Regions from separate parts of the Streptomyces sp. NPDC087428 genome, predicted to be linked through region 2. Evidence: riboswitches for the same ligand, from Rfam matches in the RefSeq annotation. Region 2 holds a riboswitch; each other region holds the start of a gene.
The links. Region 2 has a riboswitch for thiamine pyrophosphate ahead of ACIO3R_RS29605 (thiamine ABC transporter substrate binding subunit). Riboswitches for the same ligand answer to the same signal wherever they lie in the genome.
Positions count from the first base shown of each region.

Region 1 (7,777 bases), on a different contig from region 2:
GGTGGGTGAAGTGGATCGCGGTGCCCGTCATCGCGATCGTCGTGTTCGGTGGCCTGATCGCCAGCGTGGTCGGCTTCGTCGTCTGGCTGCTCTTCAAGGTCCTGATCTTCGTGGTCCTGGTCGGCGGGATCGTATTCCTCGTGCGGAAGTTCATGTCGTCCTCCTCGGGCGGCGGCTGGTAGCCGCGCGATCGGGAGACCGTTAGGCCAGCTGAGCTAAGCGGAAGACGAAACGACACCCCCTTCGGGCGCTGCCGATACAGTGAAATTCGCTGCCGCCGCCTGGGAGAGCACCGCCAGTCACCACCTGACCAGTGGTGGGCACGGCTTCCGGAGTCAGGCCTGCGGCAGACATGTGGGGGCGGCCTCCACAGGCGGGCTGACCGCCCGTCACCATGCCTGGGGGTGACCGTTGACCACGGCATCGAGTACCGCTGTGCCGACGTTGATCGGATCGGTGCAGCGGGCGCTGAAGCTGCTGGAGGCCGTGGGTGCCCATCGCGACGGGGCGCCGGCCAAACAGCTCGCGCGGGAGGCGGGGCTTCCGCTGCCCACCGCCTACCACCTGCTGCGCACCCTCACCCATGAGGGATATCTGCGCAGGGAGAACGGCGTCTTCCTCTTCGGTGCCGCCGCCGAGCGGCTGGTGAACGACGGCGCCCTGCAGAACCGTCGCAGCCGGATGACCCAGTCGCTGGGCCGCTGGCGGGACATCATCGGCGCCCCGGTGTACTGCGCCGTCTACCGCGACGGTGAGATCGAACTCGTCGCGGTCGCCGACACCCCGGCAGCGCCCGCGGTGGAGGAATGGGCCGCCTTCCAGGAGACCGGGCACGCCCACGCGATCGGCCAGTGCCTGCTGAGCCAGCTCGACGAGAAGGCCCGCGAGGACCACCTGGACCGGTATCCGGTGCGCCCGCTGACCCGCTACTCCGTGCGCGACCGCCCGGCGCTGGTTGAACGGCTGCGGTCGCTGGAGCGAATGGAACCTGTCGTCGAGCGACAGGAGTACGCCCTCGGGACGGTTTGCGCGGCCATCCCGATCACGGCTGGTTTCACGGCGGCGGCGATGGCCATTTCGGTACCTCTCGACCAGGAAGAACGGTTGCTCCCCGCAGTCGAACGGCTACGTGGCGAAGTGGCCAGCCTCTTGCGTTCGTTCGTGTTCTCTATCAGTATCTGAAAAATCACTCCTTGTGATCTGCTATCGCGTGCACCACGATGGCGTCAATAGGGCCACGGGGGATCATTCCTGGCCAGATTCATCTACTGCGGGGTTGAACGATGCGCGAGTCGGTTCAAGCTGAGGTCATGATGAGCTTCCTCGTCTCCGAGGAACTCTCTTTCCGTATCCCGGTGGAGCTCCGGTACGAAGTGTGCGATCCGTACGCGATCCGGATGACCTTCCATCTGCCCGGCGACGCCCCCGTCACCTGGGCTTTCGGCCGTGAGCTGCTGCTCGACGGCCTCAACAGCCCCAGTGGCGACGGCGACGTACACATCGGGCCGACCGAGCCCGAAGGGCTGTGCGATGTCCACATCCGGCTCCAGGTGGGGGCGGACCGCGCCCTGTTCAGGGCAGGTACGGCACCACTTGTGGCCTTTCTCGACAGGACGGACAAGCTCGTCCCCCTCGGGCAGGAGTGCACGCTGGGTGATTTCGAGGGCAATCTCGAAGAGGCATTGGGGCGAATTCTGGCCGAGGAACAGAACGCCGGCTGACGGGGATCGTCCCGCCAGCCCCGGGTGCCGGTCGAACAGCACACCTGCCGAACGGGTGAATCACTCTCCGTGAGCGACTGTTCAGGGCCTCGCCCGTCGGCGGCGTCCTCCGCCACTCCGTACGGGTGCCGAAGCCCCGGCTTCCGCGCCGACCCCCGTACGGTCCGCGGAGACGACCAGTGCCGCGAGCGCGGTGGTCACCGGCACCGAGGCGACCAGCCCGATCGAGCCGACCAGTGTGCGCACGATCTCCTCCGCCACCAGCTCGCTGTTGGCCACCGTTCCCATGCTGCTCTGGGCGATCGAGAACAGCAGCAGCAGCGGAAGCGCGGCGCCCGCATAGGCGAGCACCAGGGTGTTGACCACCGACGCGATGTGGTCCCGTCCGATCCTGATCCCTGCCCGGTAGAGCTGCTTCGCATTCATCGTGGGGTCCGCCTGGTGGAGTTCCCAGACCGCCGACGTCTGGGTGACCGTCACATCGTCGAGCACTCCCAGCGAACCGATGATGACGCCGGCCAGCAGCAGACCGCTCATGTCGATGTGCGGATACAGGCCGTGGATGAGGCCGGTGCTGTCGTCGGTGTTCCCGCTCAGGCTCGCCCAGCCGATGAAGAGCGAGCCGAGCAGCCCGATCAGCAGCAGTGAGATCAGGGTGCCGATGACGGCGACCGAGGTGCGGGCGGTCAGCCCGTGGCAGATGTAGAGGGCGATCAGCATGATGGCACTGGCCCCGACGACCGCCACGAGCAGCGGATTCGAGCCCTGCAGGATGGCCGGGAGGATGAACAGGGTCAGCACGGCGAACGACAGGGCGAGCGCCACCAGCGCCATGACCCCGCGCAGCCGGCCCACGACGACCACCGCCACGGCGAAGATCCCCGCCAGCAGCGCCATCGGGAACTTCCGGTTCACATCCGTCACGGAGTACTGGAGGTCATGGGGCGCGTCGGGGGCGTACGCGACCACCACCCCCTGACCCTCCCGCAGCTGTCGCGGTGCGTCGGGCTGGACGACCTCGATGAAGGTGCGCCCCTTGTCCTCGCCGCTCGTGACCTCGATCGTGGCCTTCGCGCAGAGTCCGGCCCCGTCGCCACCGGTGGCCGGGTCCCCCGTCGGCTGCGTGGTCTCGCCGCTGGTGGGAAGCTGGGCCGCGTTCACGTCCTTGCAGTCGACCCTGTCGATGTTCACCACCTTGGCCTGCTGGGTCTGCCGGTCGAACCCGACACCGGTGCGCTCGTGCGCCGGCGCACCACCGGGCCAGAGCACCACGAGACCGACGGCGACCGCGGCCGCGAACGGGATCAGCACGGCGGCGATCACCTTGCGCAGGTGCTTGGACACGGGGGCGGCGGGGCCGTGGCTGTGGCTGTGCGAGTGGGTGTGCTGATGGCCCGGCTGTTCGGGAACGGTATGAGGGGACGTCACCGGCCGATCATCGCAAGAAGAACAGGGCCCTCTGTTCAGCACACCCGCGAGGGCGTTAGCGTGGTGGCACCTTTGCACACGCGGGAGCTCGGAGCACCGGGCTGAGAGGGCGCTGATCTCCGTACGTCCGTACGGGACACGCTGCGCCGACCGCCGAACCTGTTACCGGGTAATGCCGGCGTAGGGAGTAGGTCTCATGACCACAGCGGACGCACGCACGCCTGCCTCCAATCAGAGCGACGAGGCCGGGAAGTCCATCGGCTGGCACAAGGGATACGTCCAGGGTTCGCGCCCGGACCTCCGGGTGCCGGTCCGTCAGGTGCACCTCACCAACGGCAAGGACGTGGCGCTGTACGACACGTCGGGGCCGTACACCGATCCCGCCATCGACACCGATGTCCGCCGCGGGCTCGCGCCTCTGCGGGAGAACTGGATCATCGCCCGGGGCGACACAGAGGAGTACGCCGGCCGGGCCGCCCGGCCCGAGGACGACGGGCTCAAGCACACCTCACCGCGGACGGGGTCTCCCCTGCCCGAGCGAAGCCGAGAGCTCGGGGAGGGACTGCGCAATCTGGACGCCGTCTTCCCCGGCCGTCCCCGCCGGCCGCGGCGCAGCCGGGACGGCCGCCCGGTGACCCAGCTCGGGTACGCCCGCCGGGGGGAGATCACCCCGGAGATGGAGTACGTGGCGATCCGGGAGAACGTCGAGCCCGAGGTGGTGCGCGAGGAGATCGCCGCGGGCCGGGCCGTGCTACCGGCCAACGTCAACCACCCGGAGATCGAGCCGATGATCATCGGCAAGCGGTTCCTGGTGAAGGTGAACGCCAACATCGGCAACTCCGCGGTGACGTCCTCCATCGAGGAGGAGGTGGACAAGATGACCTGGGCGACCAAGTGGGGCGCCGACACGGTCATGGACCTTTCCACCGGCCGCAACATCCACACCACCCGTGAGTGGGTTCTGCGCAACTCCCCGGTGCCGATCGGCACCGTGCCCCTCTACCAGGCCCTCGAAAAGGTCGACGGCAGGGCGGAGGAGCTGACCTGGGAGATGTACAAGGACACCGTCATCGAGCAGGCCGAGCAGGGCGTCGACTACATGACGGTCCACGCCGGCGTGCGCCTGCCGTACGTTCCGCTGACGGCCCGACGCAAGACCGGCATCGTCTCCCGGGGCGGCTCGATCATGGCCGCGTGGTGCCTCGCGCACCACAAGGAGTCGTTCCTGTACGAGCACTTCGAGGAGCTCTGCGAGATTCTCGCCTCGTACGACGTGACGTACTCGCTGGGCGACGGGCTGCGCCCCGGATCGATCGCGGACGCCAACGACGAGGCGCAGTTCGCCGAACTGCGCACGCTCGGCGAACTGAACACGGTCGCCAAGCGGTTCGGCGTCCAGACGATGATCGAGGGCCCGGGGCATGTCCCGATGCACAGGATCAAGGAGAACATCGACCTCCAGCAGGAGATCTGCGAGGAGGCGCCGTTCTACACGCTCGGCCCGCTGACCACCGACGTCGCGCCGGCGTACGACCACATCACCTCGGGTATCGGCGCCGCGATGATCGCCTGGTGGGGGACGGCGATGCTCTGTTACGTGACGCCCAAGGAGCACCTCGGCCTGCCCAACCGGGACGATGTGAAGACCGGGGTCATCACCTACCGGATCGCGGCCCATGCGGCGGACCTCGCCAAGGGGCACCCGGGGGCGCAGGAGTGGGACGACGCGCTGTCGGACGCCCGGTTCGAGTTCCGGTGGGAGGACCAGTTCAATCTGGCGCTCGATCCGGACACGGCACGGGAGTTCCACGACGAGACGCTGCCGGCCGAGCCGGCGAAGACGGCGCACTTCTGTTCGATGTGCGGTCCGAAGTTCTGCTCGATGAAGATCTCGCACGACATCCGGCGTGAGCACGGCGGTTCGCAGTCGGAGATCGAGGCGGGCATGGCGGAGAAGTCCAAGGAGTTCGCGGCCGCGGGCAACCGGGTCTACCTGCCGATCGCGGACTGAGGCACGGCGCCTCGTACCGGCGGGCTCGCGCCGGTACGACGCGCCCCGCGCCCCCCGACCCGTCAGTCCATCTCGTGTTCGGGGCCGCCGAAGTCGGGGCTGGAGAAGTCCGGGCTGGTGAAGGTCGGCCGGGGCGCGGCCGCCGGGCCGTCGTCCGGGCTGGAGAAGTCCGGCCTGCTGTAGCCGATCTTCGGGATGCGGTTGGCCGAGGGGTACGGGGTGCGGGCGGCGGGGGCGGCGCCGGGGTCGGCGAGCGCGTCCCGCAGGAACGGCAGGATGCCCCGTTCCAGCAGCGCGTGCCGCCAGGCCTCCCGGGCACGGGCCACGTCCTCCGGCAGTTCCTCGCCCGGGTCGTCGGCGGCCAGGGAGGTGGAGCCGTTCCGCAGGGCGGTGATGAGGAGGCCGATGGCGGCGATCAGGATGGCGGCCGCGGTGAGCGCCGCGAAGAACCAGCCCGCGCCGACCATGGTCCCCGCGAAGGACGGTGGCGGGCTCAGCATCTTCAGGATGTAGCCGACCAGCAGGAAGATCACCGCGGCCGTGCCGGCGAGCACCGGGGCCAGCACGGTGACGACGGCTCCTATGCCGGCGCCCGACCGGTCGGGATCGTCGGCGCCGGTTCCCCGGACGGCGTCCCGGTCGGTGTCGGCGGCCGTGGCGCGCAGCTCCTCGCGGGCCTTCACATAGTGCTCGTACTCGGTGGCGGCCGTGGCGGTGATGAGGGCGGTGGCGGCCATCGCCATGGTGCGCAGCTGGACCGGGTTGAGCTGTTCGCCGACTGCGGCCAGATCTGGTCGTTCATGGGCGTGACGCAGCGCGTCGTCGAGGATCCGCTCGTACTCGGGGCGGTCCTCGGTCAGCAGGTGCGGAGCGCTGTTCATGTGCATCCCCCGATGCTCCGTAGGGCCTGAATGCCCGATTCGACCGGGCAGTTTGGCGGAAACGGAGGAGAGCCTGCTACTGGTACGCCGATGGTAGAGCGCCCACGGCACAGGGTGACAGGGGGTTTCCGGAAATAGGCCCAGCGGTCGGCATGGTCAGGTCGTTCATGCGTCTTCCCCGAAGACCGTCAGTCATGCAGGGGGAGTTGGACGACCAGTAGCTTTCCGGCCATGGTCACTCCGCCGTCCATGGCGATGGCGAGCCCGTCCGCGTACACGTGGGGGCCGTCGATCAGCGGGTTCGCGCTGTCCTCGCCGTCCTCGGAGCCGACCTCGCCGAGCAGATACGGAATGGGGCTGTGACCATGGACGACGCGTCGGCCGCCGTAGGCCGCCATCAGCTGCTGGACGGCCTGCGGGCCCGACTCGTCGCGGAAGGCGAAGCGCTTGGTGAGCTTGCGGAAGAGGTCCCAGCACTCATCGGCGTCGTTCCGCGTCAGAATGGCGTGCACCGTGTCGTTGACGTCCTCGATGGTGGTTCCGTAGTCGAGGTAGGCCGTCGTGTCCGAGTGCATCAGCAGGTGCCCGTCCTCCTCGACGACCGCGTCGAGCCGGGACATCCACTGGAGGTGGACGTCCTGGAGCCGCTCCATGTCGGTCTTCTGGCCGCCGTTGAGCAGCCAGGCGGCCTGGAAGGTGGCGGTGCCCGCGCCGGAGTTCACCGGGGTGTCGCCGAACCGCTTGGCGCCGAGGAGCAGCAGCTCGTGGTTGCCCATCAGGGCCTTGCAGTAGCCGCCCGCGGCCGCGGCCTCCGCGGACAGCCGCATCACGAGGTCGATGACGCCGATGCCGTCGGGGCCCCGGTCGGTGAAGTCGCCGAGGAACCAGATCCGCGCGTTGCCCGCGGACCAGTTGCCTTCGGCGTCGATCAGGCCCTGTTCGGCGAGGGCGGCGTGGAGTTCGTCCAGGTAGCCGTGGACGTCGCCGACCACGTACAGGGGGCCGAGCTCCGGATCCTGGGCGGGCCGCGGTTCGGGCACGGCCCGCACCTGGACGGTGGTGTCGCGGGTGATCACCGGAAGGTCGCGCTCTGTGGGGGTGTACCCCACCGGCGGCTCACCTTCCGGGAAGGCGTTCCCCGGGTGCGGAGCCGCAGGCGGCGCCGGGGACTGCGCATAGGGCGGTACGCGGAAGTCGCGCAACGTCGCCGTCCGCACCGCGGGTTCCTGACCGGCCCCCTGTGTCATCGACCCCTCCACCACCGTCGCGCCGCCGTACACCTGACGGGCCCTGCTGGTCGGGGTGGTCCGCGGTGTCGTCCGCCCATCATAGGAATGCGAATCGTGCTCTGTGACGCACCAGGGGTGGTCAATCCGAACGCATGCCGGGTTATCCGGTCGATTAGTCCCAATTGGTCTGATCAATCCCCTGCCGGGGAGCGTGGCGCGCTGACCGTGGTGCGGGGCGGACGGCGTTGCGAGGAGGTCCGGACGATGAGCTCCGTCGGTATCACCTGCTCCACCGGGCCGTCCTGGTCCACGCCTTCGATGGCGTCGATGAGCAGTTGTACGACCGCGGTGCCGATCCTGCGCGGTTTGAGCGAGAGCGTGGTGATGGGCGGCTCGGTCGTCGCGTAGACGGTGGATTCGCTGCAGCAGACCAGCAGCAGGTCCTCAGGGACGCGCAGACCGTACCGGCGGGCCGCCGCGAGCAGATCGGTGCCGTTGGGGTCGAAG
Region 1 is NZ_JBIUXR010000010.1:358,523-366,299, forward strand. It holds gene ACIO3R_RS23255 (DUF5326 family protein) at 1-182, shown strand, start outside; gene ACIO3R_RS23260 (IclR family transcriptional regulator) at 412-1,182, shown strand; gene ACIO3R_RS23265 (SsgA family sporulation/cell division regulator) at 1,284-1,721, shown strand; gene ACIO3R_RS23270 (YibE/F family protein) at 1,803-3,149, opposite strand; TPP riboswitch at 3,220-3,353, shown strand; gene thiC (phosphomethylpyrimidine synthase ThiC) at 3,346-5,160, shown strand; gene ACIO3R_RS23280 (hypothetical protein) at 5,223-6,047, opposite strand; gene ACIO3R_RS23285 (metallophosphoesterase) at 6,230-7,288, opposite strand; gene ACIO3R_RS23290 (LacI family DNA-binding transcriptional regulator) at 7,462-7,777, opposite strand, start outside.
Region 1: it holds a riboswitch for thiamine pyrophosphate, as region 2 does, so the genes downstream of both, thiC (phosphomethylpyrimidine synthase ThiC) here and ACIO3R_RS29605 (thiamine ABC transporter substrate binding subunit) in region 2, are expected to answer to the same signal.

Region 2 (7,777 bases):
CCGTGCCACGGCGACCGGGAGCGTCGGGTTGTCGGGCCGTGCGATGAACACCGTGGCGCCGAACTCGCCGAGCGACACGGCGAACGCGAAGCCCGCCGCGACCAGCAGTGCCCGGCGCACCAGCGGCAGATCCACCTCGCGCCAGGCCCGCAGCGGCGAGGCGCCGAGCACCGCGGCCGCCTCGCGCAGCCGCCCGTCCACCGCCCGCAGGACCGGCAGCATGGTCCGTACGACGAACGGCACCCCGACCAGGGCCTGGGCGAGTGGCACCAGGATCCAGGAGGTCCGCAGATCGAGCGGCGGCTTGTCCAGGGTGATCAGGAACCCGAAGCCGACGGTGACGGCGGAGACCCCGAGGGGCAGCATCAGCAGGGCGTCGAAACCCCTGACCAGCCGGCCCCCCCGCCTGGTCAGAGCCGCTGCGGCCAGGCCCCCGACGATCAGCGCGATGACGGTCGCGACCAGCGCGTACCGCAGCGAGTTCCCGATCGCCTCCAGCGGCGCGACCAGGAACGTACCGCTGTTCGCATCCGCCGATGCCAGCGCGCGGTAGTAGTCGAGGCCGTGGCCGCCGGACACGTCGAGCGAGCGCTCCACCAGTACGCCGAGCGGCAGCAGGATCAGGACCAGCACGGTCAGCAGGACGCCTCCGAGCAGCGCCCACTGACCCGCGCCGCTCGGCCTGCGGGCAGTCTGCGCCGGGTCGACGAGCTTCAGCGCGGTCTCCCTGCGCCGTACGGTCCAGGCGTGCAGGGCGAGGATGGCGCCGACCGCGGCGAACTGCACGAGCGTCAGCACGGCGGCGGTGGGCAGCGCGAGCAGCTGTGCGGTCTGGCGGTAGATCTCCACCTCCAGCGTGGAGAATCCGGGGCCGCCGAGGATCTGGACGACGCCGAAGGAGGTGAAGGTGAAGAGGAAGACCATCAGCGCCGCGGCGGCCACGGCGGGGGCGAGCGCCGGAAGGGTGACACGCCGCCAGGCGGCGAACCGTCCGGCGCCGAGGACGCGGGCGGCCTCCTCCTGGCGCGGGTCGAGCTGCGACCACAGTCCGCCGACGGTGCGCACGACGACCGCGTAGTTGAAGAAGACATGGGCCAGCAGGATCGCCCACACCGTGGTGTCGAGCCGTACGCCCCACAGTCCGTCGAGGAAGCCGCCGCGCCCCAGCAACGCGAGGAACGCGGTGCCCACGACGACGGTCGGCAGGACGAACGGCACCGTGACGATCGCCCGCAGCAGTTGCTTGCCCGGGAAGTCGAACCGGGCGAACACATAGGCGCCCGGCAGTGCGATCAGCAGGGTCAGCGCGGTCGAGGCGAGCGCCTGCCAGAGGGTGAACCAGAGGACGTCCAGGATGTCCGGCCGGCTCAGCACCTCTCCGAACCGGCCGAACTGCCAGACGCCGTCGGCCTTGAGCCCCCGCCCGACGATCGCCGCGACGGGGTAGGCGAAGAACACCGCGAAGAAGGCGACGGGCACGGCCATCAGACCGAGCCGCACCGCGCTCCCGCGCCGTGACCGGGTACGTGCGGCCTTCCCGCGCGCGCCCGGTCCGCGTACGGGAGTCCTCGCTACTTCACTACGAGCGAGGACCATGACTGGACCCACTGCTCACGGTTCTTGGCGATGGTGTCCGGGGCGACGGTCGCCGGCTTGTCCGCGGTGGCCCCGAACTCCGTGAAGAGTTCCGGCAGCTTCGCGCCCTTGTTGACCGGGCTGACGAACATGTTGAGCGGCATGTCCTCCTGGAACTTCTTTCCGATCAGGAAGTCCAGCAGGGCCTTGCCGCCCGCCTCGTTCTTCGCGCCGTCGAGCAGACCGGCGAACTCGATCTGCCGGAAGCACGTCCCGGTGGCGACCCCGGTCGGGGCCGACTTGGGCTGCGGGTCCGCGTACAGCACCTCGACGGGCGGGCTGGAGGCGTAACTGACGACGAGCGGCCGGTCGGCCTTGGCCTTCCTGCCACCCGCGGAGCCGGAGAACTCCTCGTTGTACGCCTGCTCCCAGCCGTCGACGACCTTGACGCCGTTGTTCTTCAGCTTCTTCCAGTAGTCCTGGTAGCCGTCCTCGCCGTAGGCCGCGACGGTGCCGAGGAGGAAGCCGAGACCGGGCGAGGACGTCGCGGCGTTCTCGGTGACGAGGAGGTTCTTGTACGCGGGCTTCGCCAGGTCGTCGAAGGACTTCGGCGGCGCGAGCTTCTTGTCGGCGAAGTACTTCTTGTCGTAGTTGACGCAGATGTCGCCGGTGTCGACCGGGGTGACCCGGTGCTTTCCGGCATCCAGCTGGACGTCGGACGCGACCTGGTCGAGGCCCTTGGCCGCGTACGGCGTGAAGAGGCCGTTGTCGAGGGCGCGCGACAGCAGGGTGTTGTCGACGCCGAAGAACACGTCACCGCGCGGCGATCCCTTGGTCAGGATCTCCTGGTTGAGGGCGGCGCCCGCGTCCCCGCTCTTCAGCACCTTGACCGTGTAACCGGTCTCCCGGGTGAACTCCTTCAGCACGTCCTTGGACGCGTTGAAGGAGTCGTGGCTGACGAGGGTGACGGTCTTGGAGCCGGTGCCCTTGGTGCCGGCGGAGCCGGACGACGAGTCGTCGGAGCTGCCGCAGCCGGCGAGCGCGGTCGCGCCGATCGCGGCGGCGACGGCCGACACCGCGATCTTCTTGGTGGTGCTCATGTGATTCCTCCTGGGGGTGACCAGGAAGAGACGCGGCCCTGCCCGCACCGGATCGGAACCGGAAGCGGGCAGGGCGCAACAGCTTGAGTAAGGTCCGAACTTCCTACCCGGAATGACCCGGGCGAGGTTCAGAGGGTCTGCGGCCAACCTGTCCTTGGTGCCGCACTCTCAGCGCTGTGGCGCTCCCCTGTCGGAATATGAAGTTGAATTCACGCCCAGGCTACACGGCCGGTTTCGGCCTCAGCGCTCGGATGCCGCCAGCTGCCCGCAGGCGCCGTCGATCTCCTGGCCCCGGGTGTCCCGGACGGTCACCGGCACCCCGTGGGCGGCGATGGCCTCGACGAACGCCTTCTCGTCCTCGGGCCGCGAGGCGGTCCACTTCGAGCCGGGCGTCGGGTTCAGCGGGATCAGGTTGACGTGCACCCGCTTGCCCTTGAGGAGCCGGCCCAGCCGGTCCCCCCGCCAGGCCTGGTCGTTGATGTCACGGATCAGCGCGTACTCGATGGAGATACGGCGTCCGGACTTCTCCGCGTACTCCCAGGCCGCGTCCAGCACCTCGCGCACCTTCCAGCGGGTGTTCACCGGTACGAGGGTGTCGCGCAGCTCGTCGTCCGGGGCGTGCAGCGAGACGGCGAGACGGCACTTGAAGCCCTCGTCGGCGAAGCGCAGCATCGCCGGCACCAGGCCGACGGTCGAGACGGTGATCCCGCGCTGCGACAGCCCCAGCCCGTCGGGCTCGGGGTCGGTGAGCCGGCGGATGGCCCCGACCACCCGCTTGTAGTTGGCGAGCGGCTCGCCCATGCCCATGAAGACGATGTTGGAGAGCCGCGCCGGCCCCCCCGGGACCTCGCCGTCGCGCAGGGCGCGCATGCCGTCCACGATCTGGTGGACGATCTCCGCCGTGGAGAGGTTGCGGTCGAGACCGGCCTGCCCGGTGGCGCAGAACGGGCAGTTCATCCCGCATCCCGCCTGTGAGGAGATGCACATCGTGACGCGCTCGGGGTAGCGCATCAGGACGGACTCGACCAGCGTCCCGTCGTGCAGCTTCCACAGCGTCTTGCGGGTGGTGTCGTCGTCGCAGCTGATGTGCCGGACCACGGACATCAGGTCCGGGAAGAGCGCCTCGGCGAGCTTCTCGCGCGACGCGGCCGGAATGTTGTTCCACTCCGACGGGTCGTGCGCGTACCGCGCGAAGTAGTGCTGCGAGAGCTGCTGGGCGCGGAAGGGCTTCTCGCCGGTCGCGGCGACGGCTTCCTTGCGCTCGGCGGGCGTGAGGTCGGCGAGGTGCCGCGGCGGCCTCTTGGCTCCGCGGGGCGCGACGAAAGTGAGTTCTCCGGGCTTAGGCATGGTTCATCCAGTGTCGCAGACACGCCGGGGTGCGATCGGTCATCGTGCTGCCCGGCCCGCTGAGGGTAGGGGTCACTCCGCGACGAGGGCCCGGATCGCCCGGTCCGGCCAGTGGCCGACGGCTCCGCGCGAGGAGGCGATGCAGGCCGCCACGGTGTCCACGTCCCAAGCACCCGCATCGAGCAGGCCGGCGGCGAGGAGGAGCACGTACGCCCTGGAGGGAGGCACCGGGGTCACTTCGTCGGCCCGCCGGGGGGCCGTGAACGTGGGGACGGGCAGTCCGTCCAGCTGTCCGGCGCACACCAGCGTCTCGTACCGCCCGCTCCCCAGCCGCGCGACGCCTGACCTGAGCACCGGACCGAGATCAAGATCTTCGCCGGGGCTCCTGTACATCTCCTCAGCGGCGAAGTCCGCGAACTGTGACGCCGAGACGAGATGAGCGCGGGCGAAGACCCGCTCCTCCTGTTACGGGTCGCAGAAGGCCCGCCCCGGCGCCGGCCGCCCTCGATGCAGGAGGCGAGCCGGCCGAGACGGGTGTTCGAGCCGCACGAGGTGTACCAAACACGCTGTGGCGCGGACGCCTCCACAGCTCCGGGCTCGATCGAACGCGCGCCGGCCATGATGCCCCTTCCCTGCGGCTCCGCTTCCGTTCCTCCAGCGTCCCGGACACCTGGCAGTGGCCCCGCCCCACACCGGTGGGGGCGGCGCAGCACCCCTGAGCCGGGCCGGACGGGGTACCCGGAGTGACAGGACAGCCCACCGACCCAGCAGGAGGTATCAGTTGTGCACACCGTGAAGCACTGGTTCAGCCGCAGCCTGGCCGCACACGCCCTGGTGCTCTTCGTGCTGGGGCTGGGCCTCGAAGCCGTGTTCCGCCGGGACGATCATCCGGCGTTATGGGCGGTCCGGAGTCTCGTCTACACCGCGGTGGTCATCGGGGTCGTGGCGTACCAACGCCGCAGGACCAGCCGTGCGACCGGCGCGCGGCCCGACACGCTCATCGACCTCGGCCGCAGGATCCGGCACCGCGAGGTGCCGGAGGATCCCGAGGAGCGGGCGGTCATGCGCCGGCTGGTCGAGGACCAGCTCGGGAAGATGGAGCGGGGCAGCCGGTGGCTGCCCTACTGGCTGGGCTTCATGGGCCTGACCGCGGTGGGCATGCTGGTCCTCGGGGTCACCACCGGCTCACCGGCCCTGCCCCTGGTCTTCGGCGTGGGCGTGATCGTGTTCAGCTGCTGGCTCGTGTGGATACGCAAGCGGGCGATCGAGCGGTATCAGCACATGCGCTCGGCCCTGCGGGAACGCGGCTGACCTCACCGGACACGAGTGGGGCCCACCGTCCATGGACGGTGGGCCCCACTCGTGGTGACGCGTACGGACGCTCAGCCGGAGCCGACGAACAGGACCATCAGCAGCCAGACCACCGGGGCGGTCGGCAACAGGGAGTCCAGCCGGTCCATGATGCCGCCGTGGCCGGGCAGCAGCGTGCCCATGTCCTTGATCCCGAGGTCCCGCTTGATCATGGACTCGCCCAGGTCACCGAGGGTGGCGCTGGCGGCGACCGCGAGGCCGAGCAGCAGGCCCTGCCACCAGGCGCCGTCGTCGATCAGGAACTCCATGCACAGCGCACCGGCAACCATCGCGAAGGCCACGGCTCCGAAGAGGCCCTCGCGGGTCTTCCCGGGGCTGATCCGCGGTGCGAGCTTGTGCTTGCCGAACCGCCAGCCGACGGCGTACGCGCCGGTATCGCTGACCACGGTCAGCAGCAGGAAGGTCAGCACCCGCTGCGGCCCGTCGGCCGCGGTCAGGAGCATGGCGACGAAGGTGGCCAGGAACGGTACGTAGAACGCGGCGAAAACGCCGGCCGTGACGTCCTTGAGGTAGCCCTCCGGCGGTTGGGTCATCCGCCAGACGAGTACCGCGAGAGCGGTCAGCGCCATGGCGGCCCAGGCGCCCTCGGCGCCTCGCGCGTAACCGGCAACGACCATCGCCGCGCCACCGACCGCGAGGGGAACGAGCGGCGCCTTGATGCCCTTGCGCTCCTCCAGCCGGGAGGTGAGCTCCCAGAGGCCCACGACGACGGCGACCGCGATCACACCGACGAAGACGGCCTTGACGATGAAGAGCGAGGCGACGACGACGGCACCCAGCCCGACGCCGACCCCTATGGCGGCTCCGAGATCACGGCCCGCACGTTTCTTCTGCGGGGGTGGCGGCGCGGTGGACATGGGCTCCTGCGGCTTCTCGTCGCGGAACAAGGGGCCGCCGCTCAGGCGTGCGGCCCCCTGGTCCCGGTCATCACGGTCGTCAGCGTCTCTACCTGCGTCGGGAACGTCCGGCACGATGGGCATGGGCCGAGTCTGCTGGGCGTTATGCACATCGTATGCAGGACCCGCCGGAGCGGCCCGCATCTCGGGAGCGGCCCCGTGGCCGACGCCCTGCGGGGCGCCCCAGGAAGAGTCGTTCATCAGACTTCGAGCAGCTCGGCTTCCTTGTGCTTCAGCAGCTCGTCCACCTGCGCGACGTACTTCGCGGTGGTGTCGTCGAGCTCCTTCTCGGCGCGACGTACCTCGTCCTCGCCGGACTCCTTGTCCTTGACCAGCTTGTCGAGGATCTCCTTGGCCTTGCGGCGGACCGCGCGGATCGAGATCTTGGAGTCCTCGGCCTTGGTCTTCGCGACCTTGATGTAGTCGCGACGGCGCTCTTCGGTGAGGTCGGGGAAGTTCACCCGGATGATATTGCCGTCGTTGCTCGGGTTGACCCCGAGGTCGGAGTCGCGGATGGCCTGCTCGATGTTGCGCAGCGCCGTCTTGTCGAACGGCGTCACGACGGCCATGCGGGGCTCGGGCACCGAGAACGAGGCCAGCTGGTTGATCGGGGTCAGCGCGCCGTAGTAGTCGGCGACGATCTTGTTGAACATCGCCGGGTGCGCACGGCCGGTGCGGATCGCGGCGAAGTCCTCTTTCGCGACCACGACGGCCTTCTCCATCTTCTCCTCGGCCTCGAGGAGGGTTTCTTCGATCACCACGTGCTCCTGCGTGTCTTGAGTGGGCCCGGCGTGCTCGGGCCCGGCGGGTCCTGCGTCGCGTCCTCACCTGCACGGTGTCCGACCGGCAGGCCGTTGTCCATCCTTCGGGCCCCTACCGCGGGCCCCGGGAACTCACCGGGTCGCCCCGGTTCGGTCCCCCGGTTCTCAGGCCCGGGTGCTCTGGTCGCTCACGAGCGAACCGATCTTCTCACCCTTGACGGCGCGGGCGATATTGCCCGCCGTCGTCAGCTCGAAGACGAGGATCGGCAGCTGGTTGTCACGGCAGAGCGTGATGGCGGTGGCGTCGGCGACCTTGAGGTCGCGGGCGAGCACCTCGCTGTACTCCAGCGCGTCGAACTTCACCGCTCCGGGGTTGGTCTTCGGGTCGGAGTCGTAGACCCCGTCCACACCGTTCTTGCCCATCAGCAGCGCCTCGGCGTCGATCTCCAGGGCGCGCTGGGCCGCGGTGGTGTCGGTGGAGAAGTACGGCATGCCCATACCGGCGCCGAAGATGACGACGCGGCCCTTCTCCAGGTGCCGTACGGCGCGCAGCGGGATGTACGGTTCCGCGACCTGGCCCATGGTGATGGCGGTCTGGACGCGGGAGTCGATGCCCTCCTTCTCCAGGAAGTCCTGGAGCGCGAGGCAGTTCATGACGGTGCCGAGCATGCCCATGTAGTCGGACCGGGCCCGGTCCATGCCGCGCTGCTGGAGCTCGGCGCCGCGG
Region 2 is NZ_JBIUXR010000015.1:102,976-110,752, forward strand. It holds gene ACIO3R_RS29600 (ABC transporter permease) at 1-1,485, opposite strand, end outside; gene ACIO3R_RS29605 (thiamine ABC transporter substrate binding subunit) at 1,572-2,675, opposite strand; TPP riboswitch at 2,758-2,874, opposite strand; gene rlmN (23S rRNA (adenine(2503)-C(2))-methyltransferase RlmN) at 2,916-4,022, opposite strand; gene ACIO3R_RS29615 (hypothetical protein) at 4,095-4,376, opposite strand; gene ACIO3R_RS29620 (hypothetical protein) at 4,806-5,333, shown strand; gene ACIO3R_RS29625 (phosphatidate cytidylyltransferase) at 5,405-6,490, opposite strand; gene frr (ribosome recycling factor) at 6,490-7,047, opposite strand; gene pyrH (UMP kinase) at 7,216-7,777, opposite strand, start outside.

Region 3 (7,777 bases), on a different contig from region 2:
GAGCCGTTGCCCCGGATCCTGGCGGCCGGCTTCGGGTCGCTGCCGATCACCTTGCCGCGGCCGACGGTGTCGCTGTAGGCGCGCTCGACGCCCTTCACTTCGAGGCCGGCGTCCGACAGCCGGCCCTTGGCCGCCTGCTCGCTCCGGCCGAGCACCGAGGGGACGTGGGTGAACTGTCCGGAGTTGATGTACCAGACGCCGCCGCCGATCCCCAGGACCAGCAGCACGGCGACGACCGCCGCGACGATGCCGCGCCGCGGCCCGCCGAGGGGCCCGGTCCGCCGGACCGGCGGCTCCGGCGGCAGCGGCGGGGGCATCTCCAGCCGGCTCGTGTGGTGGGCGGTTCCCTGGCCGGGCGGCAGCACCCGCGGAATCACGCTCGTGCGGTCCTCCGCGGCGTCGCGCACCTCGGCCAGGGCCTGCGGCGGAACGGCGTCCAGCTGGGCGTCGCTGAGGCCGGCGCGGGCCCGGCGGGACTCGGCGAGCAGGGCCACCGCGTCGAACGGCCGGACCTCGGGGTCACGCGCGGCGGCGCTCGCGACCAGCTCGTCGAGCTCGGGTGCGAGCCCGGGGACGAGGGCGGATGGGGCCGGGACGTCCTCGTTCAGATGCTGGTAGATGACCTGGGCGGGGGAGTCCCCGGTGTGCGGCTTGGTGCCGGTGAGCATCTCGTACAGCACCACCCCGCACGCGTACACATCGGCGCGGGTGTCCGCGGTGCCGCGCTCGATCTGCTCGGGGGCGAGGTAGGAGACGGTGCCCAGGACGGAACCGGTGGTGTTGGTGACCGTGCCTACGGCCCGTACCAGGCCGAAGTCGGCGACCTTGACCCGGCCGTCGTCGCCTATGAGTACGTTCTCCGGCTTCATGTCACGGTGCACGAAGCCCGCCCGGTGCGCGGCGCCGAGCGCGGCGAGCACCGGCTCCAGGATGTCCAGCGCGGCCCGCGGCTGGAGTGCGCCGCGCTCGCGCAGCACGTCGCGCAGCGTGCAGCCCGCGACGTACTCCATCGCCAGGTACACGTACTGCCCCTGGGCCCCCTGGTCGAAGACCCCGACCACATTGGGGTGCGCGAGCCCCGCCACCGACTTGGCCTCGCGGATGAAGCGCTCGACGAAGGAGGCGTCGGTCGCGAGCGCCGGGTGCATCACCTTGAGGGCGAGCACCCGGTCGAGCCGGGTGTCCATGGCCCGGTAGACCGTGGCCATGCCGCCCACGGCGATGCGGGCATCGACGCGGTAGCGGCCGTCGAGCAGCTGCCCGACGAGAGGGTCCTGGAGGGTCGTATCCACGCAGCGAGTCTACGAGCCGGCGCGGACACGACTGACGGGCCGGGACGATTCCGGACCGGTACCGCAGCCGGGCCGTGACAGGGACACGCTGCCCACCGCTCCCGGAGCCGCGGTGTCCGGCGTCAGAAAGCGGGGCGTTCCGGGTCCAGCGCCGCACGCCCCGCCACCGGCGACGACGCCTCGGCGAAGTGCCGGCGCGGAATCCGCCCCGCGCGGTACGCCAGCCGCCCGCCCTCCACCGCGTGACGCATCGCGGCGGCCATCAGCTCGGGTTCCTGGGCCCGGGTCACCGCTGAGGCGAGCATCACAGCCGCGCACCCCAGCTCCATGGCGAGCGCCGCGTCCGAGGCCGTCCCGGCACCCGCGTCCAGGATCACCGGGACCCGGGCCTGCTCGACGATCAGCTGGAAGTTGTGCGGATTGCGGATGCCCAGCCCCGAGCCGATGGGGGAGCCGAGCGGCATGACCGCCGCGCACCCCACGTCCTGGAGCCGGCGGGCCAGCACCGGATCGTCATTGGTGTACGGCAGCACGGTGAAACCGTCGTCGACCAGGATCTCGGCGGCGTCCAGCAGCTCGATCGGGTCGGGCAGCAGGGTCCGCTCGTCGGCGACCACCTCCAGCTTGACCCAGTCGGTGCCGAGCGCCTCGCGGGCCAGCCGGGCGGTGAGCACGGCCTCGCCCGCCGTGAAGCAGCCCGCGGTGTTCGGCAGGACGCGGATGGAGAGCCGCTCCAGTACGGAGAGCACGGAGCCCCGCACGGTCGGGTCGAGGCGGCGCATCGCGACGGTGGTCAGCTCGGTGCCGGAGGCGATCAGTGAGCGTTCCAGCACATCGAGGCTGGGCGCCCCGCCCGTTCCCATGATCAGCCGGGAGCCGAGGACGGTGTCCCCGAGAGTGAACAGATCGTCGGACACGGTCAGCCTCCCTGGACCGCGGTCAGGACCTCGACCCGGTCGCCGTCGGCGAGCGCCGCGGCGGACCACTGGCCGCGCGGCACGACGGTCTCGTTCAGCGCGGCCGCGACACCCGAGGGCGCCTCGGTCAGGGTCGCGACGAGGGCGTCCAGCGTGGTGCCCGCTGCGACGGCGACGGTCTCGCCGTTCACGGACACGGACACGGAGAGGGGGACGGGCACGGTCATGCGGGCTGCTCCTGTCGTACGGGGGTGGCGGCCGCGAAACGGCCGGGGGAGAAGGGGCGGGCCACCTCGGGGAGCTCGCCGTCGGCCAGCAGCTGCGCCATGGCGTCGCCGGTGACCGGAGTGAGCAGCACCCCGTTGCGGTGGTGCCCGGTGGCGAGGTGGAGGCCGGGCAGTGCGGTGCGGCCGAGCAGCGGGGCGTTGTCGGGTGAGGCGGGGCGCAGACCGGCCAGGGTCTCGGTGAGCGGCAGCTCGGTGATGCCGGGCACCAGCTCGTGGGCGTCGCGCAGCAGCTCGTACACCCCGCCCGCCGTGACGGTGGTGTCCCAGCCCATCTCCTCGCTGGTGGCGCCGATCACCAGCTCGCCGTTCTCGCGCGGCACGAGGTAGACGTGACTGCCCCGGACCACGGCCCGCACGGTGCGGCTGAGGAAGGGGGCGTACGCGGTGGGTACGGTCAGCCGCAGCACCTGGCCCTTGACCGGGCGGACGGGCGGCAGGACGTCGTCGGGCACCCCCGCGAGCCGGCCGCTGAGGCTGCCCGCGGCGAGCACCACCTGATCGGCCACCGGCTCCGAACCGTCGGCCAGTACGGCCCCGGTGGCCCGGTCCCGTGCCACCGAGAGCCGTTCGGCCCGGTGGCGGTGGAAGACGACCCCGGCCCGCTCGCACGCCGTCAGCAGCGCGGCGGCCAGCCGGCGCGGGTCGACCTGGTGGTCGCCGTCGACCCGGAGTCCGCCGCGTACGCCCGGCGCGAGCATCGGCTCCAGGCGCCGGCACTCGCGGCCGGTGAGCCACTCGGACTCCAGCCCGGACCGGCGCTGCAACGCGTGCAGCTCGCGCAGATGGGCACGGTCGTCGGTGTCCAGCGCGACGGCCAGGGTGCCGCAGGCGCGGTAGCCGATGTCCTGTCCGCTCGCCGCCTCCAGCTCGGCCGCGAACGCCGGATAGCGCGCGGCGGAGGCGAGGTTGAGACCCAGCAGCATCTCTTCGCCGTAGTGCAGTTCGGTGACGGCGGCCAGCATCCCGGCCGCGACCCGGGCGGCCCCGCCGCCGGGGCCGGGATCGGCGACCGCGGTGGCCAGACCGCGCTGCGCGGACCGCCAGGCGGTCACCAGGCCGATGATGCCGCCCCCGATGACGAGGACGTCGGACCCGCTCGCGCGGTGGGTGCGCATGGGCATCCAGCCCCTCCCTTCGCCGGCATGACCCGGATCAGGTTCGTACGGTCGGAGGCCGTCCAGCCTCCCTCTCAGCCCGGTGCGTCCGGGCTCCCGCGAGTGTTTCTCCGTGGGTCACCCTAGACCCCGGCTCGTGGCGGGTCCCGGGAGGGCGGTGGGTGCGAGCGCGACCGCGGACCACTTTCCTGACGGGTCGTCAGTTGATTAAGGTGGACGGGTGAACGAGCAGCAGCGGGCAGAGCGGCCGGAGCGGCAGTCGGAGCGGGCGGGGCGACGGGTGGTCGTCGTCGGCGCGGGCATGGCGGGCGTGCAGACGGCGGTGGCCCTGCGGGAGCAGGGCTTCACCGGCGCCGTCACCCTGATCGGTGCCGAACCCCATCAGCCCTACGACCGCCCACCACTGTCCAAGGCGGTGCTGCTCGGCAAGGCCGAGGAATCCGCCTTCGACATCGACTTCGAGGCACTGGGCATCGCGTTGCGGCTGGGCTGCGAGGTCACCGGCCTGCGCGCCGGCGACCATGAGCTGGACACCTCCGCGGGGCCCGTCCCCTACGACGTCCTGGTCATCGCCACCGGCGCCGAACCCGTCGTGCTGCCCGGTTCAGAGGGCGTGCCGGGCGTCCATCTGCTGCGCACCCTGGACGACGCGGCGCGGCTGCGGCCCGTCCTGGAGGCGCGGCACACCGTCGTGGTCGTCGGCGCGGGCTGGATCGGTGCCGAGTTCGCCACCGCGGCCCGCGCCGCGGGCTGCGAGGTCACCGTCGTCGAGGCCGCGGAACGCCCCCTCGCGGGCGCCCTGCCCGCCGAGGTCGCCGCCCCGATGGCCGCCTGGTACGCGGAGAGAGGCGCCGGACTCCTCACCGGGGCGCGGGTGGCCCGCGTCGAGCCCGGCAGCGTGGTCCTGGCGGACGGCCGCACGCTCCCGGCCGACGCGGTCGTCGTCGGGATCGGCGCACGACCCGCCACCGGCTGGCTGGCCGGCTCCGGCATCGGGCTCGGGCCCGACGGATCGGTGACCGCCGACGCGGCGCTGCGCACCTCGCTGCCCGATGTGTACGCCGTCGGCGACTGCGCCTCGTTCCCCTCCGCGCGCTACGGGGCGCGTCTGCTGGTCCACCACTGGGACAACGCCCTCCAGGGGCCCCGGACCGCGGCCGCCCAGATCATCGGCACGGCCGGCGGGGACGGGGCGGAGCCGCCCGCCTATGACCCCGTGCCGTATTTCTGGTCAGAGCAGTTCGGCCGGTTCGTCCAGTACGCGGGTCACCACGAAGGGGCGGACACCCTGCTGTGGCGCGGTGATCCGGCCGGTCCCGCCTGGTCGGTGTGCTGGCTGCGCGACGACGTCCTGGTCGCCGTGCTCGCCGTCGGCCGCCCGCGCGACCTGATCCAGGGGCGCAGGCTCATCGAGGCCGGGGCGCGGCTCGATCCGGAGCGGGCCGGTGACGTCTCCGTACCGCTGAAGTCGGCGGCCCGTCAGTAGCGGTGCGCGCAGCGGACGTTGACGTCCGATATGTGGACAGGCCCTTGGGGCAGGGCGGAGATTGGTGCACTGTACATCTTTTGAAGTGATCATTTTTCACACTCTTCGAAGGATGCGCATGTTTCGGCACAGATGGTCCCGCGCGCTGCGTGGAATCTCCATGGCCTCGGCGTCGGTCGCCCTCGTCGGAGGCGCCCTCGCCGCCCCGGCCCAGGCGGACACCGCCCCCGCGCCCGGTTCCAACCCGGCCGTCGCCTACCAGGACCCGGTCGACGCGACTCCGCCGGTCTCCCGTCCGGATACCGGGCACTGCTCGGTGACGGCCGTCGACCACGACTTCGGCAACACCCTCGGCGGGCCCCCGTACACGACCACGCTCACCCCGCCCAAGAAGTGCGAGGGCCCGTGGAACAAGGTCGTCCTCGACTGGTCGGGCAGCGTGAAGGGGCGCCAGTACGACCGCCTCGCCGCGGTCTTCATCGGCGGCGCGGAGGTCTTCCGCACCAGCACCGCCGAGCCCGACGACGACGGCATCAGCTGGCACGTCGCCAAGGACATCACCGACTTCGCGCCGCTCCTCAAGGATCCGCAGAAGCTCCAGCTCGAACTCGGCAACGTTGTCAACGAGACGTACACCGGCGTGTACAGGATCAAGCTGAAGATCACGTACTACCGGGCCGACAAGCGCCACCCGGCCGCCGCCACGGCCGACCGCGTCGTCCCCCTCGGTGACACCCGCTCCGGCGGCGCGCCCTGGATGAGTGTCGCCAAGGGCGGCTCCACCAGCACCGACGTCACCTTCCCGCGCAATCTGACCGACGCGCGCCTGGAGGTCTACGCCCGCGGCGGCGGCTGCGACGAGCAGTGGTTCGACGCGGTCCCCGACGACCTGGCGGCGACCGCCCCCGACTACCTCTGCGGCGGCGGCCCCTACCGCGAGGTGCAGGTCACGGTGGACGGGCGGGCCGCGGGCCTCGCCCAGCCGTACCCCGTCGTGTACTCCGGCGGCATCGTGCCGACGCTGTGGCGCCCGATCCCGGCCATCGACCAGTTCGGTACCGAGGCGTACGACATCGACCTCACCCCCTTCGCGGGCCTGCTGGCCGACGGCCGGCCGCACGCCATCGGCATCACCCCGTACGGCGCGGCCGACGGCTGGACCATCGACGGTTCGCTCTTCCTCGGTACCGACGCCCACAAGGCCCGCACGAGCGGCGGGGTGACCACCAACACCCTCAGCCACACCCCGGACGTGAAGACCGTCCGGACCCCGGGTGCGAACGGCTCCACCGACGTCTCCGTGTCGACCGGCCGCTCCTGGAGGATCTCGGGGTACGTCGAGACCTCCAGGGGCCGGGTCACCACCACCGTCGAGCAGAAGTTCGCGTACACCAACACGGACAACGTCTCCGCCACCGGCAGCCACCAGGTGATGCACCAGCGCGACCACGGCTCCACCACGGTGACGACCAAGGCCCGCGGCCGCACGGAAGCGCTGCGCGGCACCTGGTCCTACCCCATCGACGTGGACCTGGACATCCCGCTGTACGGCAACTACAACAACTACGACATGAGGGCGGCCGTCACCCAGCGCCGCGTGATCGTCGACACGTCCCGGAGGGGCTCCGCATCCGGATGGCACACGGACGCGGTCACCGACGACACCGTGGACTCGACCGGCAGCATCGTCCGCACCGCGGGTGCCGTCCGGTCGGCCGACGGGGCCTCCACCGAGAAGTACCGGGGCACCACGGACACCGGGGCCTGCTACTCGCGCTCCCTGACGACCGCTCACGGCTGGGTCACGGCCGACCGGCAGCGCCACTGCCGCGTCGCCGACGTGGCCCGCGAGGCCCTGAAGGGCTGAGTCCGGGTATCGACTGTCGGTCCGGGATGGCAGGCTTGTCCCGTGACCGAGATTGACGCAAAGATCGATGCTCTCGTCCCTGCCTGGCTCCACCTGCCCGATATCGCCGAATTGTTCGATATCGAGGTGACGCGTGTGCGGCAGCTGGTCAAGGAGGGCCAGCTGATCGCCGTACGACGTGGTGAGAACCGGGCACTCCAGGTGCCTGCCGCCTTCATCGACGGCGACAAGGTGGTCAAGGGCCTTTCGGGGACCCTGACGCTCCTGAGGGACGACGGCTACTCCGACGAGGAGATGCTGGAATGGCTCTTCACTCCCGACCCGAGCCTGCCGGGCACGCCCGCGCAGGCGCTGAGTGAGAATCGCGGCACGGAGGTGAAGCGCCGCGCCCAGGCGCTCGCCGTCTGACCGACAGCCGTACGGGTGGTGCGGGCCGCACGGTGCGGCCCGCACCATCTCCGCACCGCCTACCGCACGTCATAGCTCTCCGGGGGAACTTCGCCATGCCCACGCCTCGCACGCCGCTGTCCGACGCCCGGCTCTACCTGTGCACGGACGCCCGCAGGCGCCAGGGAGACCTCCCCGAATTCCTCGACGCGGTCCTCTCCGGCGGGGTGGACATCGTCCAGCTCCGCGACAAGGGGATGGAGGCGGCCGAGGAGCTCGACCACCTCGCGGTCCTCGCCGACGCCTGCCGGCGTCACGGCAGGCTCCTCGCGGTCAATGACCGGGCCGACGTCGCCCACGCCATCGGCTCCGACGTGCTGCACCTGGGCCAGGGCGACCTGCCGGTGCCCGCCGCCCGCGCGATCA
Region 3 is NZ_JBIUXR010000002.1:367,742-375,518, reverse strand. It holds gene pknB (Stk1 family PASTA domain-containing Ser/Thr kinase) at 1-1,292, opposite strand, end outside; gene ACIO3R_RS05420 (thiazole synthase) at 1,415-2,209, opposite strand; gene thiS (sulfur carrier protein ThiS) at 2,212-2,436, opposite strand; gene thiO (glycine oxidase ThiO) at 2,433-3,611, opposite strand; TPP riboswitch at 3,609-3,721, opposite strand; gene ACIO3R_RS05405 (NAD(P)/FAD-dependent oxidoreductase) at 3,913-5,097, shown strand; gene ACIO3R_RS05400 (peptide-N4-asparagine amidase) at 5,216-6,964, shown strand; gene ACIO3R_RS05395 (Rv2175c family DNA-binding protein) at 7,007-7,372, shown strand; gene thiE (thiamine phosphate synthase) at 7,468-7,777, shown strand, end outside.
Region 3: it holds a riboswitch for thiamine pyrophosphate, as region 2 does, so the genes downstream of both, thiO (glycine oxidase ThiO) here and ACIO3R_RS29605 (thiamine ABC transporter substrate binding subunit) in region 2, are expected to answer to the same signal.

Region 4 (7,777 bases), on a different contig from region 2:
TACGGGAAGTGGTGGCCGTGGAATTCGGCGACGATCTCGTCGCGGGTGTCCCCGGCCCCGGCGCCGTGCAGCAGCGGCAGCAGGCTGGTGCCGTCGCACAGGGCGGGCACGGGTGCTCCGGCGAGTTCGAGGATGGTCGGGTTGAGGTCGATGAGACTGGCGAAGTCGTCGCTGACCTGAGCGGGGGCGCCGGGGACACGGACGATGCCGGGGATGTTGTAGATGTCCTCGTACATCGCCGGGCCCTTGTCGTTGAGCCGGTGCGCGCCGGTGAACTCGCCGTGGTCGGCGGTGAAGACGACCGTCGTGTCGTCCCACAGGCCGTGTCCCTTGAGCGCCTCTATGAGCCGTCCGGCCTGGTGGTCGATCATCGTGACGTAGCCCCAGTAGACGGCGATCAGTTTGCGCCAGGCGGCGGCGTCGAATCCGTCGGACGACCAGTACGCGCTGTACTGGCGCTGCACCTCGGGCTTCCCGGCGAAGGTCTCGGCCATCGAGGCGGGCAGCGGGACGTCGGCGGGGTCGTACAGGTCGTAGTAGTGGTCGGGGATCAGGTACGGCAGATGCGGGCCGTACCAGTGGCAGGACAGCATGAACGGCGTGCCGTTCGCCTTCCACTCACCGGCGTAGCGGTCCAGCAGGCCGAGCGTGCGGTCGGTGAGGAAGGCCTCGATGGTGGCCTCGGCGGGCTGCTGGAGCCGGCCCGCGATGAGGTGCCCGCGGCCCGTGCCGTTGGCGGCGGTCCCGAAGACGGGTTCGCGTACCGAGAAGGGCGGGAAGCCGTTGTCCTCCAGCCACTTCTCGTACGAGGGGTGGTGCACGGGGTTGAGGGCGCCGGGCAGGTGCTCGCCGTCCAGGCCGTAGAACTCGGGGCCGCGCTCGCGGCCGATGTGCCACTTGCCGACATGGCCCACCGCGTAGCCCTGGTCCATCAACTGGCCCCAGAGCGTGGGGCTGTCGTCGGACAGCTCGTCCTTGCTCCCGCCGTTGCGCTCGGGGTTGTTCAGCATCCCGTGGCGGAACGGGTGGAGACCGGTGGCCAGCGAGGCGCGGGCCGGGGTGCAGATCGCGGTCGGGGTGTAGAAGCGGTCGAAGCGGGTCCCCCCGGCCGCCAGGGCGTCGAGGGCGGGGGTGTCGACGAGCGGGTTGCCGTAACAGCCCAGGGTGTCGACCCGGTGCTGGTCGGTCATCAGGAACAGGACGTTGCGCGGAGCCACTCGGGCCGCCCTTTCGAAAGGTCGCTCACTGTGCTGCGGGACCCGGCCGATGCCCGGTCCGGTGGTGCTTCGGCGCGTGCCGGAGCAGCCGAATGACCGGAACTGTAGGGACGCCGACTTTTTTACGTCAACCCTTGGGAATAAACATTGTGTGAATTCGTCCCGCGCATTGACAGAAACACCTTGACCGATCGACCATGCGTCCATGACGGAACGCACCGATGCCCTGCAACGCCTGCGCAGGGCCAATGAAGCCGCCGTACTCGGTGAACTGCGCAGGTCGGGCGCGCTGAGCCGCGGCGAGCTGAAGGAGCGGGTCGGGCTCTCCCGTACCACCCTGTTCGCGATCGTGTCCGATCTGCTGGAGCGCAAGGCCGTCATCGAACAGCCGGCCCCCGATCCGGAGCAGCCGCGCGGCCGCGGCAGGCCGGCCCTGGAGATCTCCCTCAACTCCCGCGGGGCCGAGCTGATCGGCATCGACCTCCAGCGCCACCGGATCCATGTGGTCGTGGCCAACTGCGCCCATGAGATCGTCGGCCGCTCCAGCGCCCCCGTACCGGCGGAGAGCGGCGCCGCCGAACGGGCCGCGCAGGCGATCCGCGCCGTCGAGGACCTGGTGCGGCGCGAGAACATCAGCCTCGCGCCCGTCGAGGGCATCGGCCTCGGTCTCCCCGGCTTCGTGCAGAACCCGGCCTCCGGCGACCCGCGCACGATGACGCCGTTCGCCGGCCACGTCGCCGCCGAGCTGGGCAGGCACTTCGACGCCCCCGTGCTCACGGACAACAACTCCCGGCTCGCCGCACTCGCCGAGGTGACCTGGGGCGCCGCCCGCGGATTCGACAACGCTGTCTATCTGCGCTGGTCACAAGGGGTCGGTGGCGGACTCGTCGTCAACGGCGCACTGGTGCACGGCGCCCATGGCGCGGCCGGCGAGATCGGCCACACCAGCTGCGATCCCGAGGGCAAGCCCTGCCACTGCGGTGGCCGAGGCTGTCTGGAGGGGCTCATCTCCGTCCCCGCCCTGCTCGCCGCCTGCGCCGACCGCGGGGTCACCGCCCGCGACGCCGCGGAGCTGATCGCCCTCGCCGCCGAGGGCCAGCCGGACGCCGCCGACGTGGTCCGGACCGCGGCCGTCCTCGCGGGCCGGGTCCTCGCCGCCCTCGCCGCACAGGTCGACCCCGAGTGCATCGTCGTCTACGGCGAACCGGCGGCCCTGGACGGCCTCGTCCTCACCCCCATCCGGGAGCAGCTCGCCGCGCTCTCCCTGCCCTCCGCCCCCCGCACCATCGAGGTGCGCGGCTCCACCCTCGGCGGTGAGGCGGCCGCGCTCGGCGGCGTCGCCCTGCTGCTGCGCACCACCGGCCAGGATCTGGCGGAACTGCTCGACCGGCCGGCACCCGGCGCGCCCGGCGGGGAGGCCGCCCGGTGAACGCCTGCTGCGGGCCCGCCCGCGAGAGTGCGCCGACGGCGACCGCCGCTCCCCCGGCGGAGTTCGCCGTGCCCGTACGCGGCACGGCCGAACTCCTGCGCGGCATGGTCGCCGTACCGGGCGGACCGTTCCTGATGGGCGGCGAGGACGAGGACGCGTTCCCGGACGACGGCGAGGGACCGGTACGTGAGGTCACGACCGGGCCGTTCCACATCGACGCGGCCTGCGTCAGCAACGCCCGGTTCGCCGTCTTCACCAAGGCCACCGGCTACCGCACCGAGGCCGAACTGATCGGCTGGTCCTACGTGTTCGGCGCCTTCGTGCCCCCGGCGGCCCGCCATGCCGTACTGCCCGGAACGGTACCCGGCGCCCCCTGGTGGCGTGCGGTGACCGGGGCGCACTGGCGGGCGCCGGAGGGACCGGGCACCTCGATCGGCGACCGCCGGGACCACCCGGTGGTCCACATGTCGTGGAACGACGCGACGGCCTACGCCCGATGGGCCGGCAAGCGGCTGCCCACCGAGGCCGAGTGGGAGAAGGCGGCCCGCGGCGGACTCGTCCGGGCGCGGTTCCCCTGGGGCGACGACCTCACCCCGAACGGCCGGCACCGCTGCAACATCTGGCAGGGCGACTTCCCGGTACGCAACACGCGCGAGGACGGCTACGCGGGCACCGCGCCCGTCAAGGCGTACGCCCCCAACGGCTTCGGCCTGTACAACGCCTCGGGCAACGTCTGGGAATGGTGCGCCGACCGCTTCAGCGCCGACTGGCACCGCGCGGACCGCCCCGAGACCCGCACCGACCCCGCCGGACCGCCGCACGGCGAGAACCGGGTGCTGCGCGGCGGCTCGTATCTCTGCCACCGCTCCTACTGCAACCGCTACCGGATCGCCGCCCGCACCTCCAACACCCCCGACAGCACGACGGGCCACGGCGGCTTCCGCTGCGCGCTCCAGGTGTACTGACCCCCGCATCGCGTCGCGATCCGCGCACCCGGCTATCCTGACCGCCGCACCGGACACGGGGTGCCCCGCACGAGGGCTGAGAACACACCCGTCGAACCTGAACCAGTTAGCACTGGCGGAGGGATGTCTTCATGTCATTGCCGTATGCCCGCGACCCGCGGCCCGCGTTCGACGGGCGGATGCCCAGCGCCCCCGGCGACCTGCGCGTCGAGGCGCACGGGATAGCCCCGGTTCCCGAGGACCGCCGCTACGGCGGGCCCGGCCGGCTGTTCACCGTCTGGTTCGCCCCCAACCTGACCATGACCGGCGTCTTCACCGGTACCGTCGGCATCGCGCTGGGCCTGGACTTCGCCACGGCGCTCACCGCCGTCGTGCTCGGCACACTCGTGGGCGCCGCGCCCACCGCGTATCTGGGGACCTGGGGCAGCCAGACCGGCGCCGGGCAACTCCCGCTCGCGCGGCTGGCGTTCGGCCGCGGTGTGGTACTGCCGGGCGCGCTCCAGTGGCTGTCGTCCATCGCCTGGGACGCGCTGATCGGCCTGTTCGGCGGGGAGGCGCTGGCCCAGTTGTGCGGCTGGCCGTTCTGGCTGGGGGTGCTGGTCATGATGGCCGCCCAGGGCGCGCTCGGCGTACTGGGGTACGAGGTGATCCACCGGCTCCAGACCGTGATGACCTTCGTCCTCGCGGCCGCCTTCGCGGTGCTCGCCGCCAGGCTCCTGCACGGCGTCCACCCGGCCGCCACCGGCTCGGTGCACGGCGCCGACCGGGCGGGCGCGTCCGTCCTGACCTGCGCCATCGCCCTGAGCCTGGCGCTGTCGTGGGCGCCGTACGCCAGTGACTTCAGCCGCTATCTGCCGCGCACCACGTCCCGGCCGCGCATGTTCTGGTGCACACTGCTCGGCATCAGCGGCTCGTTCGTGGCGGTCCAGACCCTCGGCCTGTGGGGCGCCGCCGTCTTCACCGACCAGACCGCACGCGGCATCGACACCCTGCTGGGCGGGGGCGCTCTCGGAGCGTTCGGGCTGCTCGCCGTGGCACTCGCCGCACTGTGCAGCAACGCCATGAACGACTACAGCGGATCGCTGGCCCTGCAGACCATGGGGGTCCGCCTGCCGCGCCCCGTCGCCGCGGCACTCGCCGCCGCGCTCGGATTCCCGCTCGTGCTGTGGATGCACGCGGCCGACACCACGGCCCGCTTCCAGAACGTGCTGCTTCTCGTCGGCTACTGGATCCCCGGGTTCGTCGCGATCGTGGGCGTCGACTGGCTCGTCCGGGCGAGAGCCCGCGGCGGCTCCCCCGTCGACCTGGCCGCCGAGAGCTCCCGGCGTCAGCCGTGGTGGCCGGCGGTCACCGCCTTCGCCGTCGCCTTCGCCGCGGCGGTGCCGTTCATGAGCACCGGCCTGTACGTGGGCCCGGTGGCGAAGGCGCTGCACGGGGCGGACCTCGCCTACGGGGTGGCGTTCCTCGCCGCCCTGGCCGTCTACGCCCCGCTACGGCTGCGCCGGCGCGGGTGACGGTCCCCGGCAGGCCGTGAGCCGCGCGGGGTCATGCCTTCGTGGTCGCCGTCTCGCCGTGGATGTAGCGGCCGCCTCGGAGCAGCGAGACGACCGCGGCCACCAGGCACGCCGCGACGGCGAAGTCGAAGGCGACGGAGAGGCCCCGCTCGAACGGTTCGGAGATCAGCGTCGGGAAGAACGCCCGTCCGGTGAGGTAGTCGGCGTGGCTGACGGGCAGATGCTCCAGTGTCTCCGGGCCGAGCAGGCTGCGGACGGGGTTGTATCCCAGGAGGGCCGCGAACAGCACGCCGACGGGCGGCAGGGCCGCGACGCGTGCCGCGTCGGCGGACGGCACGCCCTGCGCGGTGAGTCCGTGGGCGAGCGTGTCCGGCAGTGAACTCGCCAGCCCGGCGATCATCAGCGAGAAGAAGATGCCGATCGACAGCACCGTGGCCGAGTTCTGGAAGGTGGTGCTGATTCCCGCGCCCACGCCGCGCTGGTCGGGCGGCAGACTGTTCATGATCGCCGCCCGGTTGGGCGAGGCGAACAGCCCCATGGCCAGCCCGTTGACGAGCAGGATCAGGGCGAAGACGGGGTAGTCGAAGTCGACGGGCAGTTCTTTGAGCGCCACGAAGGTGGCGGCGGCCAGGAGCATCCCGCCGGTGGTGAAGAGCCGGGCGCCGAAGCGGTCGGAGGCCCATCCGGAGAAGGGGCCCGCGATCAGGAATCCGACCGTCAGGGGCAGCATGTAGATGCCGGCCCACAGCGGGGTCCGCTCGAAGTCGTAGCCGTGCCGGGGCAGCCAGATTCCCTGGAGCCAGATGATCAGGATGAACATCAGACCGCCACGGCCCAGGGATGCCAGGAGGCTCGCCACGTTGCCCGCCGTGAAGGCCCGGATCCGGAACAGTCCCAGATGGAACATCGGCTGGGCGACCCGGGTCTCGATCAGGCAGAAGAGACCCAGCACGGCCACCCCGCCGGCGATCGCGGTGATCACCCAGGGATTGGTCCACCCCATCGTGTTGCCGCCGTAGGGCTGGATGCCGTACGTGATGCCGGACAGCACGGCGATCAGACCGACCGCGAAGGTCAGGTTGCCCCACCGGTCGATCCGGGCCGGGGTGCGGACCCCGGTGTCGTGCAGCTTCAGATAGGCCCAGATCGTGCCGAACAGCCCGATCGGGACGGACACCAGGAACACCAGGTGCCAGTCGAAGGGACCGAGCAGCCCGCCGAGCACGAGTCCCATGAACGACCCCGCGATGGCCGCGACCTGGTTGAGCCCCAGAGCGAGACCGCGCTGCCGGGCCGGGAAGGCGTCGGTGAGGATGGCGTTCGAGTTCGCCATCAGCATCGCTCCGCCCACGCCCTGGAGCACCCGCATCCCGATCAGCCACAGGGCGGCGGCGGTGCCGTGCATCCAGGTCGCCGCGAGCAGTACGGAGAACACCGTGAAGACCGCGAACCCCAGGTTGTACATCCGGACCCGGCCGTACATGTCGCCCAGCCGGCCGAAGCTCACCACCAGGACCGCGGTGACGACCATGTAGCTCATGATCAGCCAGAGCAGCAGACTCGTGTTGCCCGGTCGCAGGGGGTCCACTCCGATGCCGCGGAAGATGTCCGGCAGCGCGATCAGGATGATCGACAGGTTGATCGTCGCGATCAGCACACCGAGCGTGGTGTTGGACAGGGCGATCCACTTGTAGCCCGGCCCCAGTGGGTCGTCGGCGCCGCCGAGGCGTACGGCTGTGCTCTGCATGGGACCGTCCCGCCCGTCGGAGGTACCTCGGCCGCGTACGGGTGCCAAGCTATGGCCGGACCCCCATGACGGCCAGTCCGGATGCTCCGGTGAGGCGGCCGTTCGCCCGCTTGAGGCACGGGTCGCGTATCCCGGAAGCGGTCAGGGGCCGTTTCTGATCACTGGTACACCGTGGCGGTGGCGGCCGAGGATGTAGTGGGCGGGGATCAGCGTGAGCCAGAACAGCATGGCTGCTTCCGTGCTGACGTAGGCCAAGGGGATGGAGAGGCAGAAGATCAGCACTCTGGAACCGAGTTGGGCGGTGAAGGAGCGGCGGCCCGTGGCGGCGGATGATGATGCGGGCGACGGGCGCGCCTGGCGTTGCGTGATCAGCAGCAGGATCGTGTGCACCGCGTGGGTCGCGGCCACGGCACCCGCGTACAGGGCGACCGCTTCGGGTTGAGAGGCGTACTCGGCCAGGAGCCCGGTGGGAAAGGGCAGCAGGGCGACCAGGCCGAGGCCGAGAAAGATCAGGCGGGTGACCACGGCGGTCTCGGTGGGCAGTGTGGTCAGGATACGGCGGTGGTCACGCCAGAATCCGGCGATGAGGGTGAAGCTGAGGGCGAAGGCGCCGACGTCGGGAAGCGCGTCGCTCAGGGCTCTGTGGAATGCGGCATCTCCCAGGTCCGTGGGGATCGCCACGTTGATGACGAGCAGTGTCATCGCGATGGCGTAGATGCCGTCGGACAGAAAGACCAAGCGTGCCATGCCCGGGTCGTCGTCGTGGGGGCGCGCCTCTGCCACTGGCTCCGTCATATCGACGACAGTAGGGCGCTCTGCCCTGACCGCGACGCATTGAGCACGACTTGTACTGCTTCGTCCGTGGACGGCGGATGAACACCGGACACCGGCCTCCCCCGGGACGC
Region 4 is NZ_JBIUXR010000005.1:23,165-30,941, forward strand. It holds gene ACIO3R_RS11750 (sulfatase-like hydrolase/transferase) at 1-1,217, opposite strand, end outside; gene ACIO3R_RS11755 (ROK family transcriptional regulator) at 1,423-2,646, shown strand; gene ACIO3R_RS11760 (formylglycine-generating enzyme family protein) at 2,643-3,611, shown strand; TPP riboswitch at 3,658-3,752, shown strand; gene ACIO3R_RS11765 (purine-cytosine permease family protein) at 3,743-5,125, shown strand; gene ACIO3R_RS11770 (MFS transporter) at 5,157-6,872, opposite strand; gene ACIO3R_RS11775 (TMEM175 family protein) at 7,014-7,667, opposite strand.
Region 4: it holds a riboswitch for thiamine pyrophosphate, as region 2 does, so the genes downstream of both, ACIO3R_RS11765 (purine-cytosine permease family protein) here and ACIO3R_RS29605 (thiamine ABC transporter substrate binding subunit) in region 2, are expected to answer to the same signal.